DNA from 3 places in the Streptomyces sp. NPDC088915 genome. Region 2 is predicted to be linked to each of the others. Evidence: riboswitches for the same ligand, from Rfam matches in the RefSeq annotation. Region 2 holds a riboswitch; each other region holds the start of a gene.
The links. A riboswitch is a leader RNA that binds a small molecule or an ion and turns the genes downstream of it on or off. The one in region 2 is predicted to bind cobalamin.

Region 1 (4,205 bases), on a different contig from region 2:
CACGGCCACCGGCGCCACGGCGGGCGGCGACACCCTCGTCTCGGCACAGGGCGGCAACTACGACGGCACCCCGAACAAGCCGCTCGTCTACGTCGCCAAGAACGTCAACGGCACGCTCCGGGCGGGCGGTTCGACCGCCTTCCGGCTCCAGGTCGACGCCGGAACGTCGGTCGGCCTCGGCCAGCAGGCCCGGATCAGCTACGACCTGACCGGCGACGGCACCTTCGACCGCACGGAGACGTACCAGTACTTCGCGACGGACCCGGTGACGGGCTGGGAGGAGTACGCCCAGTCCCGGGGCCTGAAGTCCGCCACCGGCACGCTCGGCGACCTGCGGGGCGGGACGGTGCGCCTGGAGGTCTGGAGCGCCATCGGCAACGGCGACGCGCGGCTCCAGACGGGCACGGACCGGTCCGTGGTCGTCATCCCGTACGACTGATCCCGTAGGGGAACGGGGCGGCGGGCCCGGGTGACGCACCCGGGCCCGCCGCCCTTTCCCTACGGGAAAACCCCCGCGCGAGTCAGGCGGAGGCGCGGCGGACCAGCGAGGTCGGGGTGACCACGGAGCCGGGGATCTCCGGCCCGGTCCCGTCGAGCAGCCGCATCAGCAGCTTCACCATCAGCCGCCCCATCCCCTCGATGTCCTGGTGCACGGTGGTCAGGGCGGGGGAGGTCCGGCCGACCACCGAGGCCATGTCGTCGAAGCCGACGACCGCCACGTCCTCCGGCACCCGCACCCCGCGCTCCCGCAGGGTGCGCAGCGCGCCCGACGCCATCAGGTCGTTGGCGACGAACACCCCGTCCACGTCCGGCCGCCGGTCGAGCAGCTCCGCCATGGCCCGCGCGCCGCTCTCCTCGGTGAAGTCGCCCGCGCACAGCAGCTCCGGGTCGGCGTCGAGCAGGACGTCCCGGTAGCCGTGCAGCCGGTCGATCGCCGACGTCTGGTCGGCGGGCCCGGAGATGTGGGCGATGGTCCGGCGCCCGAGGCCCACCAGGTGCCGCACCGCCTCCCGGGCGCCGCCCCGGTTGTCGCAGTCGACGAAGGGCACGGCGGGGTCGGTGCCGGGGGCGGGCCGCCCGCCGACGACCACCGGGATCCTGGCCCCCCCGATCACGGCCGGCAGGGCGTCGTCGCTGTGCAGCGAGAACGCGAGCGCGCCGTCGACGTGGCCCCCGCCGAGATAGCGGGCGATCCGCTCGTGGTCCCCCGGTCCCTCCACCCACAGCAGCACCAACTGGGAGTCGTGCGCCGTCAGTTCCCGGCTGATGCCGCGCACCTGCTGCTCGAAGAACGGGTCGGAGAAGATCCGGAACTCGGGCTCCGCGATGATCACGGCCACGGCGCCGTTGCGCCGGGTGACCAGGGTGCGGGCCGCGTGGTTGGGGACGTAACCGAGCTCCTCGACGGCCCTGCGCACCTTCTCGACCAGGGGGGCGCGCACGCCCGCGCCCCCGTTGACGACCCGGGAGGCCGTGGCGCGGGACACGCCGGCGCGCGCGGCGACCGCCTCCAGCGTGGGGCGGGGCTCCGTGGTCTGCTCGGGCAAGGCGGGCGCTCCTCGACTGCGTCGGCTGGGCGGCGTACCGGTCGTACGGGGTGCGCACGGGTACGGTGTGCGTTCTCGTCCGGCCCAGGATATCTGTAGCCCCCACCTTCTGAGAGCGCTCCCAAGAGGAACGTGCTCCCGCGGACACGACGTCCCGGAAACCCCGTCGGTTCCTCCCCGGGGCCTTCGTCGGGCACTACGGCATCGACCGCGCGGCCGTCCGCGTCCCGGCCGATCAGGGACCCCGGCACGAGCGGCACCCGCACGCGACACGACACCGCCCCGCGTGCTCCTGGCACGCGGGGCGGTGTCGTACGCGTCGGCGGGTCAGCCCGCGGCCGGGGCCTCGACCCGGGCCGGAGTCTCCCCGTCGGCCGTCCGGGCGGCCAGCGCCTTCTGGGCGAGGTAGCCGAAGACCACGGCGAACACCGCCCACAGCACGACCTGGACGCCCAGCGAGGCCAGGCGGAACTCCCACAGCAGCTTGGCGGGGAAGCCCGCCTTGACCGCGTCGTCGTTCGCCGGAAGGACCGCGAAGGCGACGCCCGTCACGACGACGAAGCCGAAGCCGGCCGCCAGGCTCGCGTTCCAGTTGCCCAGGCGCGGCGCCAGCCGGCGCCCGGCGATCACCGCGGCGACGCCGAGCAGCACGCTGAGCAGGATCATCAGGAAGAACAGGGTGGTGCGCTTCCCGATGGTGTCGGGGTTGCCGACGGCCGGCGGGGTCGCCGGGTACTTCAGGAACGGCACCAGGTAGACGGTGGTGAAGGCCGCGGCCGCGGTCAGCGCCGCGGTGGCCCGCGGACTGAACCGGCCGACGCGGCCGAGCGCGAACGAGAAGGCGAGCGCGGCGATGCCGCCCAGCGCCACCCCGTAGACCAGGACGCCGGTGGCCAGGCCGAAGGTGGACTGCACGGGACGGCTGACCACCTCCTCCTCTTCCTCCTCGGCCGCTCCGGCGCCGCCGTGGTCGCCGTGTCCGGCGTGAGCCGCCTCCTGGGCGGCCTGGGCCTCCTCCACGGCGATGGAGCCGTTCACGGAGGGCTCACCGCCCACGTAGGCCACGGCGAAGGCGAACAGACCGGCGATCAGGCCCGCGAGCATGCCGCGGACCAGCAGGGTTCTCACAGTCGAGGCGTGCATGTGCTCGTCGCCCCTCAGTGGCACGGGAAGCCGAGCAGGTGGCGCCCGTCGTGCACCCACTCGTGCACGTCCGAGCCCGCGAAGAGGGAGGTGGCACCCTGCTCCGCGCCCACGAAGTACAGCGCGATCAGCGCGAGAAGGCCGACGAAGAAGGCCCAGGGCAGCACGGCCCGTACGGGCAGCGGAGCCGGTACGGCGACGGAAGGGGTGGAAACGGCAGCGGAGACGGCAGCCTCGGCCATGATGAAACCTCCTGCGGGAACGCGCGTCCCAAACGGTGGTGCAGGACGACGGTCCACGGGTCTGACTCACCGCGGCCTCCCCTGCCAGGGGAAGGCCTCGGCATACAGTGGCGCGACCGTGCCGGGTTCCCACCGGACTTCCGTATCGCCGTCGTCACGCTGTTCAAATGTCGCCTGACGGTACCGCGTGACGTGGACATTGTTAAGGGCGTGAGGCCTGTATCACCTCCGTGCGCCCCCGCGCGGAGCCCCCGCCTCCCCGCGGCCCGTACGGTACGGGGGACCGCCCCGCCGCCCCGTACCGGCGCCGACCGCGAAGGATCCCGATGACAGTCCGGCTGACGCTCGTCCCGCCCGCCACGAACGACGCGCTGCGCGAGGTCCGGTTCGACGACGACAGCCCCCTCGACCCGGCGGGACTCGCCCGCGCCGAGGCCCTCGCGGCCGCCGTGGACCCCGCCACGCGCGCGTACGCCTCGCCGTCCGCGCGCTGCCTCGGCACCGCCCGGGCCCTCGGCCTGCGGGCCGAACCGGCGGCCGGTCTCGCCGGCTGCGCCATGGGCCGGTGGCGGGGGAGGACCCTGGACGACGTCGCCGCCACCGAGGAGGCCGCGCTCGCCGCCTGGCTCTCCGACCCGGAGGCCGCGCCGCACGGCGGTGAGTCCCTCCGCGACCTGCGCGTCCGGGTCGGGGCCTGGCTCGACGCGCTCCGGGAGGGATCGGGACGCGTCACGGCCGTCGTCGAACCCGACGTCGTGCGCGCCGCGACCGTCCACGCCCTCGGGGTGCCGGACGCGACCGCCCGGCGCCTGGACGTCCGCCCCCTGACGGCCGTTCACCTCAGCGGACGCGGCGGACGCTGGAACCTGCGCGCCGGCGAGCCGCTCACCTGCTGACGCGGAGAGAGGGAGGGGGCCACCCGGTGGCCCCCTCCCTCTCTCCGTACGCGCGCCTCTAGAGGGGGCGCTTCCACTCCTTCAGGAGCAGATAGCCCAGGTACGCCCCTCCGACGGCCATCGTGTAGAGCCCGACCGGCAGGTCGTCGAAGAGCGGGAGCTGCTGGGCCGCGAGGTCCGCGAGGACCAGGAGCAGCGCGCCCAGCACGGTCGACATGACGAGCTGGGGCCCGCCGCTGCGGGTGACCCGCTTGGCGATCTGCGGCGCCGTCAGGGAGACGAAGGCGATCGGACCGGCCACGCCGACCGCGCCCGCGGACAGCACGATCGACAGGGTGACCGCCGCCGCCGCGGTCCGGTCCGGGCGGGCGCCCAGA
Region 2 (4,205 bases):
GGACCCAGGTGAAGCCCTGCACCGAGCCGTTGGCGTCGCGCAGCGCCTCACGGGTCTGCGCGTCCCACACGCCGAGCTTCTTCAGCTCGTCGACGAGGTACGAGTTGACCTGGAGGAACTCGCCCGACAGCGTCTCGCGCTTGAACAGGTTGGAGACCTGCGGCTCGATGCACTCGTACACGCCGGCGATCGAGGCGATCGTCGCGGTCGGCGCGATGGCGAGGAGGAGGCTGTTGCGCATGCCGACGGCGGCGATCCGCTCGCGCAGGGCGGTCCAGCGCTCCGGCCAGTTCAGCTCGACGTCGTAGTGGTCGGGGTGCAGCACGCCCCGGGCCGCGCGGGTCTTCTCCCAGGCCGGCAGCGGACCGCTGCGCTCGGCGAGGTCGGCGGAGGCCTCGTACGCGGCGAGCATGATCCGCTCGGCGATGCGGGTGGAGAGCGCCCGCGCCTCGGGGGAGTCGAAGGGCAGCTTCAGCTGGAAGAAGACGTCCTGGAGGCCCATGGCGCCCAGGCCGACCGGACGCCAGCGGGAGTTGGAGCGGCCCGCCTGCTCGGTCGGGTAGAAGTTGATGTCGACGACCCGGTCGAGGAAGGTGACGGCCGTGCGGACGGTCGCGTCCAGGCGCTCCCAGTCGATGTCCGAACCGACCACGAACGCGCCGAGGTTGACCGAGCCCAGGTTGCAGACCGCGGTCTCGCCGTCGTCGGTGACCTCCAGGATCTCCGTGCAGAGGTTGGAGGAGTGGACGGTGTGGCCGGGCTCGGCGGTCTGGTTGGCCGTCCGGTTCGAGGCGTCCTTGAAGGTCATCCAGCCGTTGCCGGTCTGGGCCAGGGTCCGCATCATCCGGCCGTACAGGTCGCGGGCTGGCATCGTCTTGCGGGCCAGGCCGGCCGCCTCGGCCTTGCGGTAGGCGGCGTCGAACTCCTCGCCCCACAGGTCGACGAGCTCGGGCACGTCCGAGGGGGAGAACAGCGACCACTCGGCGTCGGCGTTCACGCGGCGCATGAACTCGTCCGGGATCCAGTGCGCCAGGTTCAGGTTGTGCGTGCGGCGCTGGTCCTCGCCGGTGTTGTCGCGGAGCTCCAGGAACTCCTCGATGTCCGCGTGCCAGGTCTCCAGGTAGACCGCGGCGGCGCCCTTGCGGCGGCCGCCCTGGTTCACGGCGGCGACGGAGGCGTCGAGGGTCTTGAGGAACGGCACGATGCCGTTGGAGTGCCCGTTGGTGCCCCGGATCAGCGAACCGCGGGCGCGGATGCGGGAGTACGAGAGGCCGATGCCGCCCGCGTGCTTGGAGAGGCGCGCGACCTGGTGGTAGCGGTCGTAGATGGAGTCCAGCTCGTCCTGGGGGGAGTCCAGGAGGTAGCAGGAGGACATCTGCGGGTGGCGGGTGCCGGAGTTGAAGAGCGTGGGGGAGGACGGCAGGTAGTCCAGGCGGCTCATCAGGCCGTACAGCGCGGCCACTTCGTCGAGCGCGCGGACGCTCTCGTCCTCGGCCAGGCCGCAGGCGACGCGCAGCATGAAGTGCTGCGGGGTCTCGATCACCTTGCGGGTGATCGGGTGGCGCAGCAGGTAGCGCGAGTAGAGGGTGCGCAGGCCGAAGTAGCCGAAGCGGTCGTCGCCGGCGCGGTCGATCGTGGCGTCGAGGCGGTCGGCGTGCAGCGCGACGAACTCGGCGGTGCGGTCGGCGATCAGGCCCTCGCGGTGGCCGACGGCCACCGAGGAGGAGAAGTTCACCGAGCCCTGGGAGGCGGCCTCGTCCGCGATGGTGATGGTGAGGAGCCGGGCGGCGAGCCGGGAGTACGCGGGGTCCTCGGCGATCAGGCCGGCGGCCGCCTCGGTGGCCAGCTCGCGCAGCTCCGCCTCGTCCGCGGCGGAGCTGCGGCCGCGGAGCGCGGCGGCGGCGACCTTGCCGGGGTCGGTGTCGGGGAGATCGGCGGTGAGGTCGGTCAGGGTCCGCAGCAGTACGGTCCCGGGGCCGTCGCTCTCGACCGCGGAAGCCTCGGCCGAAGCCGGATCGGCGGGCGCGATGGTCACGTGGGGGCTCTCCCTCGCTCGGCTCGGGGCCTCGGCGGGGGAGGGCGGACGGGCGGGCGTCCAGGCATGACGCGCCGCGTCCACCGGCCCACTCCGCGAGGCCCGGACGTCTGGGCACCCGGAACGGAAGGACCGGGCGCACTGTCGGCAGGTGTTCGGACTCACCCCGGACGAAACCGCACGAAGTACACCGTTGCGGGACAGTTCCGGATTCGCGCCGGATTCCCCTGCGTCGACAGCGAGGACGAGCATACATGTGGGGGGCGCCGCTCGTGGCACCCCCCACATGTTGTGTCGTCCCCTGGACGGGACGTGGGCTCAGAAGTCCAGGGAGTAGGTGCGCAGAGAGTGATCGGGGATCGGCTCCCAGTCCCGGTGCGGGGTGCGGACGAAGCCCATCCGCTCGTAGATCCGGTGCGCCGCGACCATCTCGGCGCCCGTCGAGAGCACGATCCGGGCGCACCCCGGCAGGGCCCGCGCCCGGTCGACACAGGTCCGTACGAGCGCCTCCCCGATGCCCCGGCCGCGGGCCTCCCGGGCGACCGCGAGCATCCGGAACTCGGCCTCGCCGGGCACGGCGATGTCGGCCCACGGGGTGCCGCCCCGGGCGAAGGTCACGCCGCCGACGATCCGGCCCGCCGCGTCCCGGGTGTCCTCCGCGACGAGGACCTCGCTCTCGCGGGCCCGGCGCGCCGTGTCCCGCAGCACCTCCAGGTAGGAGTCCTCCGTCCCGTACGTCAGCAGTCCGTCGTCCAGATAGGCGCGTCCGGTCAGCTCGCCGAGCACCTCGTACTCCTCGGGCCGTACCGCCCTGATCGTGAAGTCCATGGGGGGAAGTGTGCCTGCCCGGTACGTGACGGGACCCGGGGCCTCCTGGTGGAGGTCCCGGGCCCTTTGCGTACGGCCGGCGTCAGTGGGTCGGCGCGGTGACCTTCTCCATCTCGACCTGCACGCCGGGGTCGCCGGCGTCGGCCGTGTAGTCCGACGGGGAGGTCTCGTCGACGCCCTCGGGGGCCTTGACGGCCTTGAGGACGAAGGTGAGGACCACGGTGACCACGACGTTGAGGACGAAGGCGGTGAGGCCGATGTAGCCGATCTCGCCGATGCCCGGGATCTCGGCGGAGGAGCCGCCGAAGTGCTTCTGGGTCGGGCTGGCGACGCCGTAGGCGGCGACCGTGCCGTAGACCATGCCGACGGCCCAGCCCGCGAGCAGCGCCCAGCGGTGGAACCAGCGGGTGAACAGGCCGCCGACCAGGGCCGGGAAGGTCTGCAGGATCCAGATGCCGCCGAGGAGCTGGAAGTTGATCGCGACCGTCTTGTCCATGGTGAGGACGAAGGCGAGCGCGCCGACCTTGACCAGGAGCGAGACGATCTTGGAGACCTTGGTCTCCTGCGCCGGGGTGGCGTCCTTCTTGATGAAGTCCTTGTAGATGTTCCTCGTGAAGAGGTTGGCCGCGGCGATGGACATGATCGCGGCCGGGACGAGCGCGCCGATGCCGATCGCGGCGAACGCGACGCCCGCGAACCAGTCGGGGAACATGGTCTCGAAGAGCTGCGGGATGGCGAGCTGGCCGTTCTTCACCTGGATCCCGGCGGCGATCGCCATGAAGCCCAGCAGCGCGAGCAGGCCCAGCATCAGCGAGTACAGCGGCAGGATCGTGGTGTTGCGGCGGATGACCTCGCGGCTCCGGGACGACAGCGTCGCCGTGATGGAGTGCGGGTACATGAAGAGCGCGAGCGCGGAGCCGAGCGCGAGCGTCGCGTACGTCCACTGGCCGGCCTCGCCGGGGACGAGCGCGCCGCGCGGCTTGCCGGTCGCCGGGTTGGTCTGCGCGTACGCCTTGCCCGCCTCGGCGAAGATCTCGTCGAAGCCGCCCAGCTTGATCGGGATGTAGATGATCGCCACCGCGATGACGATGTAGATCAGGGTGTCCTTGACGAAGGCGATGAGCGCGGGGGCCCGCAGGCCCGAGGAGTACGTGTAGGCCGCGAGGACGCCGAAGGCGATGAGCAGCGGCAGGTCCTTGACGAACCAGTGGGTGTTCTCGCCGCCGCCGACGCCCATCACGTCCAGGACGGCCTGGATGCCGACGAGCTGGAGCGCGATGTACGGCATGGTGGCCAGGATGCCGGTGACCGCCACCGCGAGCGACAGGCCCTTGGAGCCGAA
Region 3 (4,205 bases), on a different contig from region 2:
CGAGACCCCCTCGCACGCCCCTCCTCCGGGCGGTTCCCGGTGGATAAGGTGGGCCACGATGACACGTTTCCGCGAGAGCGTCCGGTCCCTGCTGCGCGAGCAGGTGCTCGACGCCGCCTACCGCCTCGTCGCCGCCGAGGGCTGGAGCGGGCTGCGCATGACCTCCATCGCGCGCGCCGCGGGCATCAGCCGCCAGACCCTCTACAACGAGTTCGGCTCGAAGGAGGCCATCGGCAACGCCCTGGTCCAGCGCGAGCTGGAGGGCTTCCTGATCGGCATCGAGCGCGAACTCGACGCCCACCGGGGCGCGTTGGAGGATGCGGCGGCGGCCGGCGTCGGCTACACGCTCCAGCAGACCGTGGACAACCCCCTCATCAAGAGCGTCCTGGTCGCGGCCCGGGGCGGCGAGGACGACCTCCTCGCCTACCTCACCACCCGCACGGAGCCGGTCTTCGGCACGGCGATGGCGATGCTCGACGCGTACGCGATCGAGGCCTGGCCCGACGTGGACGAGGAGTCGCGCGGCCTCGCCGTCGAGACGGTCGTGCGGCTCACCGTCAGCCACATCGTCCAGCCGGTGGCCTCCCCGGCGGAGACGGCGGCGCGCATCGCCAGGATCACGGCGAGGATCGCGTACCCGGGCGGCACCTGAGGCGTACCCCGTCCGGGCCCGGAGGCCGTACCCCGCCCCGGTCCGCACGTGCGACGAGGCCCGGTGCCGAACACGGGGGATCTTCGGCACCGGACCTCTGTTGAATATTCTACGAGATCCTCCGGAGTGCTCGCGCACGGCCCACCGCCCGACGGGCGGAGCGCGGGCGGACGGGGTACACCTCCCCTGAGACGCGGACCCGGCCGCACCCGGCCGGGACGACCCCCGCCCGCGTCGCCGACGCCGAGGAGGAGGCCGCCGTGGAAGGCAGGAGCAAGGGTTTCGTGCAGTCCTTCAACCGTCTCGGGGGATACGGGTTCGTCGTCCCCGTCGGCTCCGAGGAGCAGGTCTGGTTCAGCGCGGAGGACATCGAGGACGAGAGCAGGACCGTCTCGGAGGGGCAGCAGGTCTCCTTCGTCCTGGTCCTCGGGGACGGCCGCTTCGAGGCCAGGGAACTGCGCGTCTGACGCCCCCCGCGCCCCGGGGCGCGCCCCCGGGCCGGTGGTACTGTGCCGAGGCCAGTCGCACCTTTGTACGCGCCCGAACGGGTGTGTGCACGGGTCGGGGAATCCGGTGCGAGACCGGAACTGACGCGCAGCGGTGAGGGCGACGGGCGGAGCATCGGCCACTGGGCGGCGACGACGGCCCGGGAAGGCGCCCCGTCCGGCCGACCCCGAGTCCGAAGACCTGCTGGCGGCCCCGGCGGCCCGCCCGTCCGGGGAGCACCGTACGACAGGCTCCGCGTATGAGCCGTGGCCGCAGAGGAAGTCCCGTGCCGCTCGCACACCCCGTCCGCTCCGCCGTGCCGTTCCTCACCGGAGCCCTGCTCCTGACCGCGACCGGTTGCGGCGCGGGAACCGCACCCGCCCCCGACCGGCCCGCGCGCGGCGCCGCCGGAGACGCGAAGGCCGGATACCCGGTCACCCTCGACGACAACTGCGGACGGCCCGTCCGCGTCGAGCGCGCGCCCGAGCGGGCCGTCGCCCTCGACCAGGGCGCGGCGGAGATCATGCTCTCCCTCGGGCTCGCCGACCGCATGGTGGGCACCGGCACCTGGACGGACCCCGTGCTCAAGGGCCTGGAGGAGGAGAACGCGAAGGTCCCGCGCCTCGCCGACCGCTACCCCTCCGTCGAGAAGGTCCTCGACGCCGAACCCGACTTCGCCGCCGCCTCCTTCGCGTACACCCTCGGCAAGGGAGGGGTGGCGCCCCGCGAGCGGTTCGAGCAGCTCGGCGTCCCCACGTACCTCTCGCCCACCGATTGCGTCGGCAAGGACAACAGCGGGGACGGCGACGGGGTCCGCGTCCGGCCGCTCACCATGGAGACGGTCTACGGCGAGATCCGCGACCTGGCCCGGATCTTCGGGGTCCGGGAGCGCGGCGAGGAGCTCGTTGCCGAGCTCAAGGGCCGGGTGACGAAGGCGACTTCGGGTGGAGACTTCGAAAACGCCACGGTCCTCTACTGGTTCGCCAACTCCGAGGCGCCCTACATGGCGGGCTGCTGCGGCGCCCCCGGCATCGTCTCCCGCGAGCTGGGCGCGAAGAACGTCTTCGACGACACCAAGGAGGAGTGGCCCCAGATCAACTGGGAGACCGTCGCCGACCGCGACCCCGACGTCCTCGTCATCGGCGACCTCACCCGCCGCTCGCAGTCGGCCGAGAGCGCCGCCAAGAAGATCGGGTTCCTGGAGTCCGACCCGGTCACCCGCAGCATGACCGCGGTCAAGAACAAGCGGTACGTGCTCCTCAGCGGCCAGGCGCTCAACCCCACGATCCGCACCGTCGAGGCCGTCGAGAAGGTGGCGGCCGCGCTCCGCTCGTACGGTCCCGCGAAGTGACGGCCACCACCTCTCCGGCTGCCGCTTCGATACGGAAGGGAGCCGCGGCCCTGCTGTGGACGGCGGGCGGACTCGCGCTCCTGGCCGCGTCGATCGCCGTGGCCATCACCATCGGCCCGGCCCGCATCGGCGTCGCCGACGTGTGGTCGACGGTCGCCGCCCACCTCGGCGGGGGCGCCCCGGCGCTCTCCCCGATCCGCGACGGGATCGTGTGGGACCTGCGGCTTCCCCGCACCCTCCTCGCCGCCGTCTGCGGCGCCGGACTCGCCCTGTGCGGCGCGGTGATGCAGTCGCTGCTGCGCAACCCGCTCGCCGACCCCTTCGTCCTCGGCGTCTCCTCCGGCGCCTCGACCGGCGCGGTCGCGGTCGTCGTCCTCGGGATCGGCGGGGGAGTCCTCTCCGTCACCGGCGGCGCGTTCCTCGGGGCGGTCTGCTCCTTCGCGCTCGTGCTGCTGCTCAGCCACACCCTCGGCGGCTCGACGGACCGTGTGGTCCTCTCCGGGGTCGCCGCCATGCAGCTCTTCTCGGCCCTCACCTCCTTCGTCGTGATGACGGCCGCCGACGCGGAGACCACCCGGGGCGTCCTCTTCTGGCTGCTCGGCTCCCTCGCCGGGGCCGGCTGGAACGACGTGTGGGTGTGCCTCGGGGTCCTCGCGGCGGCCCTGGTGATCTGCGTCGGACACGCGCGGACCCTGGACGCGTTCGCCTTCGGGGAGGAGGCCGCAGCCTCGCTCGGCGTCGCCGTCGCCCGGACCCGGCTCGTCCTCCTGTGCGTCACCGCGCTCCTGACGGCCGCCCTGGTCTCCGCCGCCGGGGCCGTCGGCTTCGTCGGACTCGTCCTGCCGCACGCCGCCCGCGCGCTCGCGGGCCCCGGGCACGCCCGGCTCCTGCCGGTCACCGCCCTGGCCGGAGCGGTCTTCCTGGTCTGGGCCGACACCCTCGCCCGTACCGTCCTCGACCCCCAGGAGGTACCGGTGGGCGTGGTGACCTCGCTGATCGGCGTCCCGGCCTTCGTCCTGGTCCTCTACCGCACACGAAGCACGCGAAGCGCATGAAGCACACGAAGCACGAGGAGCACGCGATGACCCCCGCCCACAGGGACGCGGGCCTGCGCGCCGACCGCGTCTCGCGCACCGCCGGCGGCGTCCTCGTCCTCGACGGCGTCAGCATCGCCCCGGTCCCCGGCACCGTCACCGGCCTCCTCGGCCCCAACGGCTCCGGCAAGTCCACGCTCCTGCGCCTGCTCGCCGGCGTCCTCGCCCCCGACTCCGGGGTCGTCACCCTCGACGGCGACCCGCTGGCCGGACTCGGCCGCAGGACCGTCGCCCGGCGCCTCGCCGTGGTCGAGCAGCAGTCCGACACCCAGAGCGACCTGACCGTCGTCGACGTCGTACGGCTCGGCCGCGTCCCGCACCGCAGGGCCTGGACCCCGTCCTCGGCGGCCGACGAGGCCGCCGTCCGCTCCGCCCTCGCCCGCACCGGGCTCGCCGACCGGGCCCGCCAGCCCTGGCGGACCCTCTCCGGCGGCGAGCGCCAGCGCGTCCAGATCGCCCGCGCCCTCGCCCAGGAGCCGCGCGAACTCCTCCTCGACGAGCCCACCAACCACCTCGACGTCCAGCACCAGCTGGACCTCCTGGAGCTCGTCTCGGGGCTGCGCCTCACGGCCGTCGTCGCCCTGCACGACCTGAACCTCGCGGCGATGTACTGCGAGCGGCT

Region 1: linked by a shared signal. The riboswitch ahead of ACIP5O_RS27400 (CbtB-domain containing protein) and the one ahead of ACIP5O_RS29235 (ribonucleoside-diphosphate reductase subunit alpha) in region 2 are both predicted to bind cobalamin.
Region 3: linked by a shared signal. The riboswitch ahead of ACIP5O_RS30625 (ABC transporter substrate-binding protein) and the one ahead of ACIP5O_RS29235 (ribonucleoside-diphosphate reductase subunit alpha) in region 2 are both predicted to bind cobalamin.

What each region holds. Positions count from the first base shown of each region.
Region 1 is NZ_JBIVIR010000016.1:164,231-168,435, reverse strand. It holds gene ACIP5O_RS27415 (glycosyl hydrolase) at 1-439, shown strand, start outside; gene ACIP5O_RS27410 (LacI family DNA-binding transcriptional regulator) at 522-1,547, opposite strand; gene ACIP5O_RS27405 (CbtA family protein) at 1,875-2,690, opposite strand; gene ACIP5O_RS27400 (CbtB-domain containing protein) at 2,705-2,932, opposite strand; cobalamin riboswitch at 2,972-3,135, opposite strand; gene ACIP5O_RS27395 (histidine phosphatase family protein) at 3,259-3,828, shown strand; gene ACIP5O_RS27390 (FecCD family ABC transporter permease) at 3,887-4,205, opposite strand, start outside.
Region 2 is NZ_JBIVIR010000018.1:66,672-70,876, reverse strand. It holds gene ACIP5O_RS29235 (ribonucleoside-diphosphate reductase subunit alpha) at 1-2,035, opposite strand, end outside; cobalamin riboswitch at 2,164-2,304, opposite strand; gene ACIP5O_RS29230 (GNAT family N-acetyltransferase) at 2,354-2,863, opposite strand; gene mctP (monocarboxylate uptake permease MctP) at 2,946-4,205, opposite strand, start outside.
Region 3 is NZ_JBIVIR010000019.1:148,908-153,112, reverse strand. It holds gene ACIP5O_RS30635 (TetR family transcriptional regulator) at 59-652, shown strand; gene ACIP5O_RS30630 (cold shock domain-containing protein) at 913-1,119, shown strand; cobalamin riboswitch at 1,216-1,341, shown strand; gene ACIP5O_RS30625 (ABC transporter substrate-binding protein) at 1,398-2,489, shown strand; gene ACIP5O_RS30620 (FecCD family ABC transporter permease) at 2,486-3,544, shown strand; gene ACIP5O_RS30615 (ABC transporter ATP-binding protein) at 3,541-4,205, shown strand, end outside.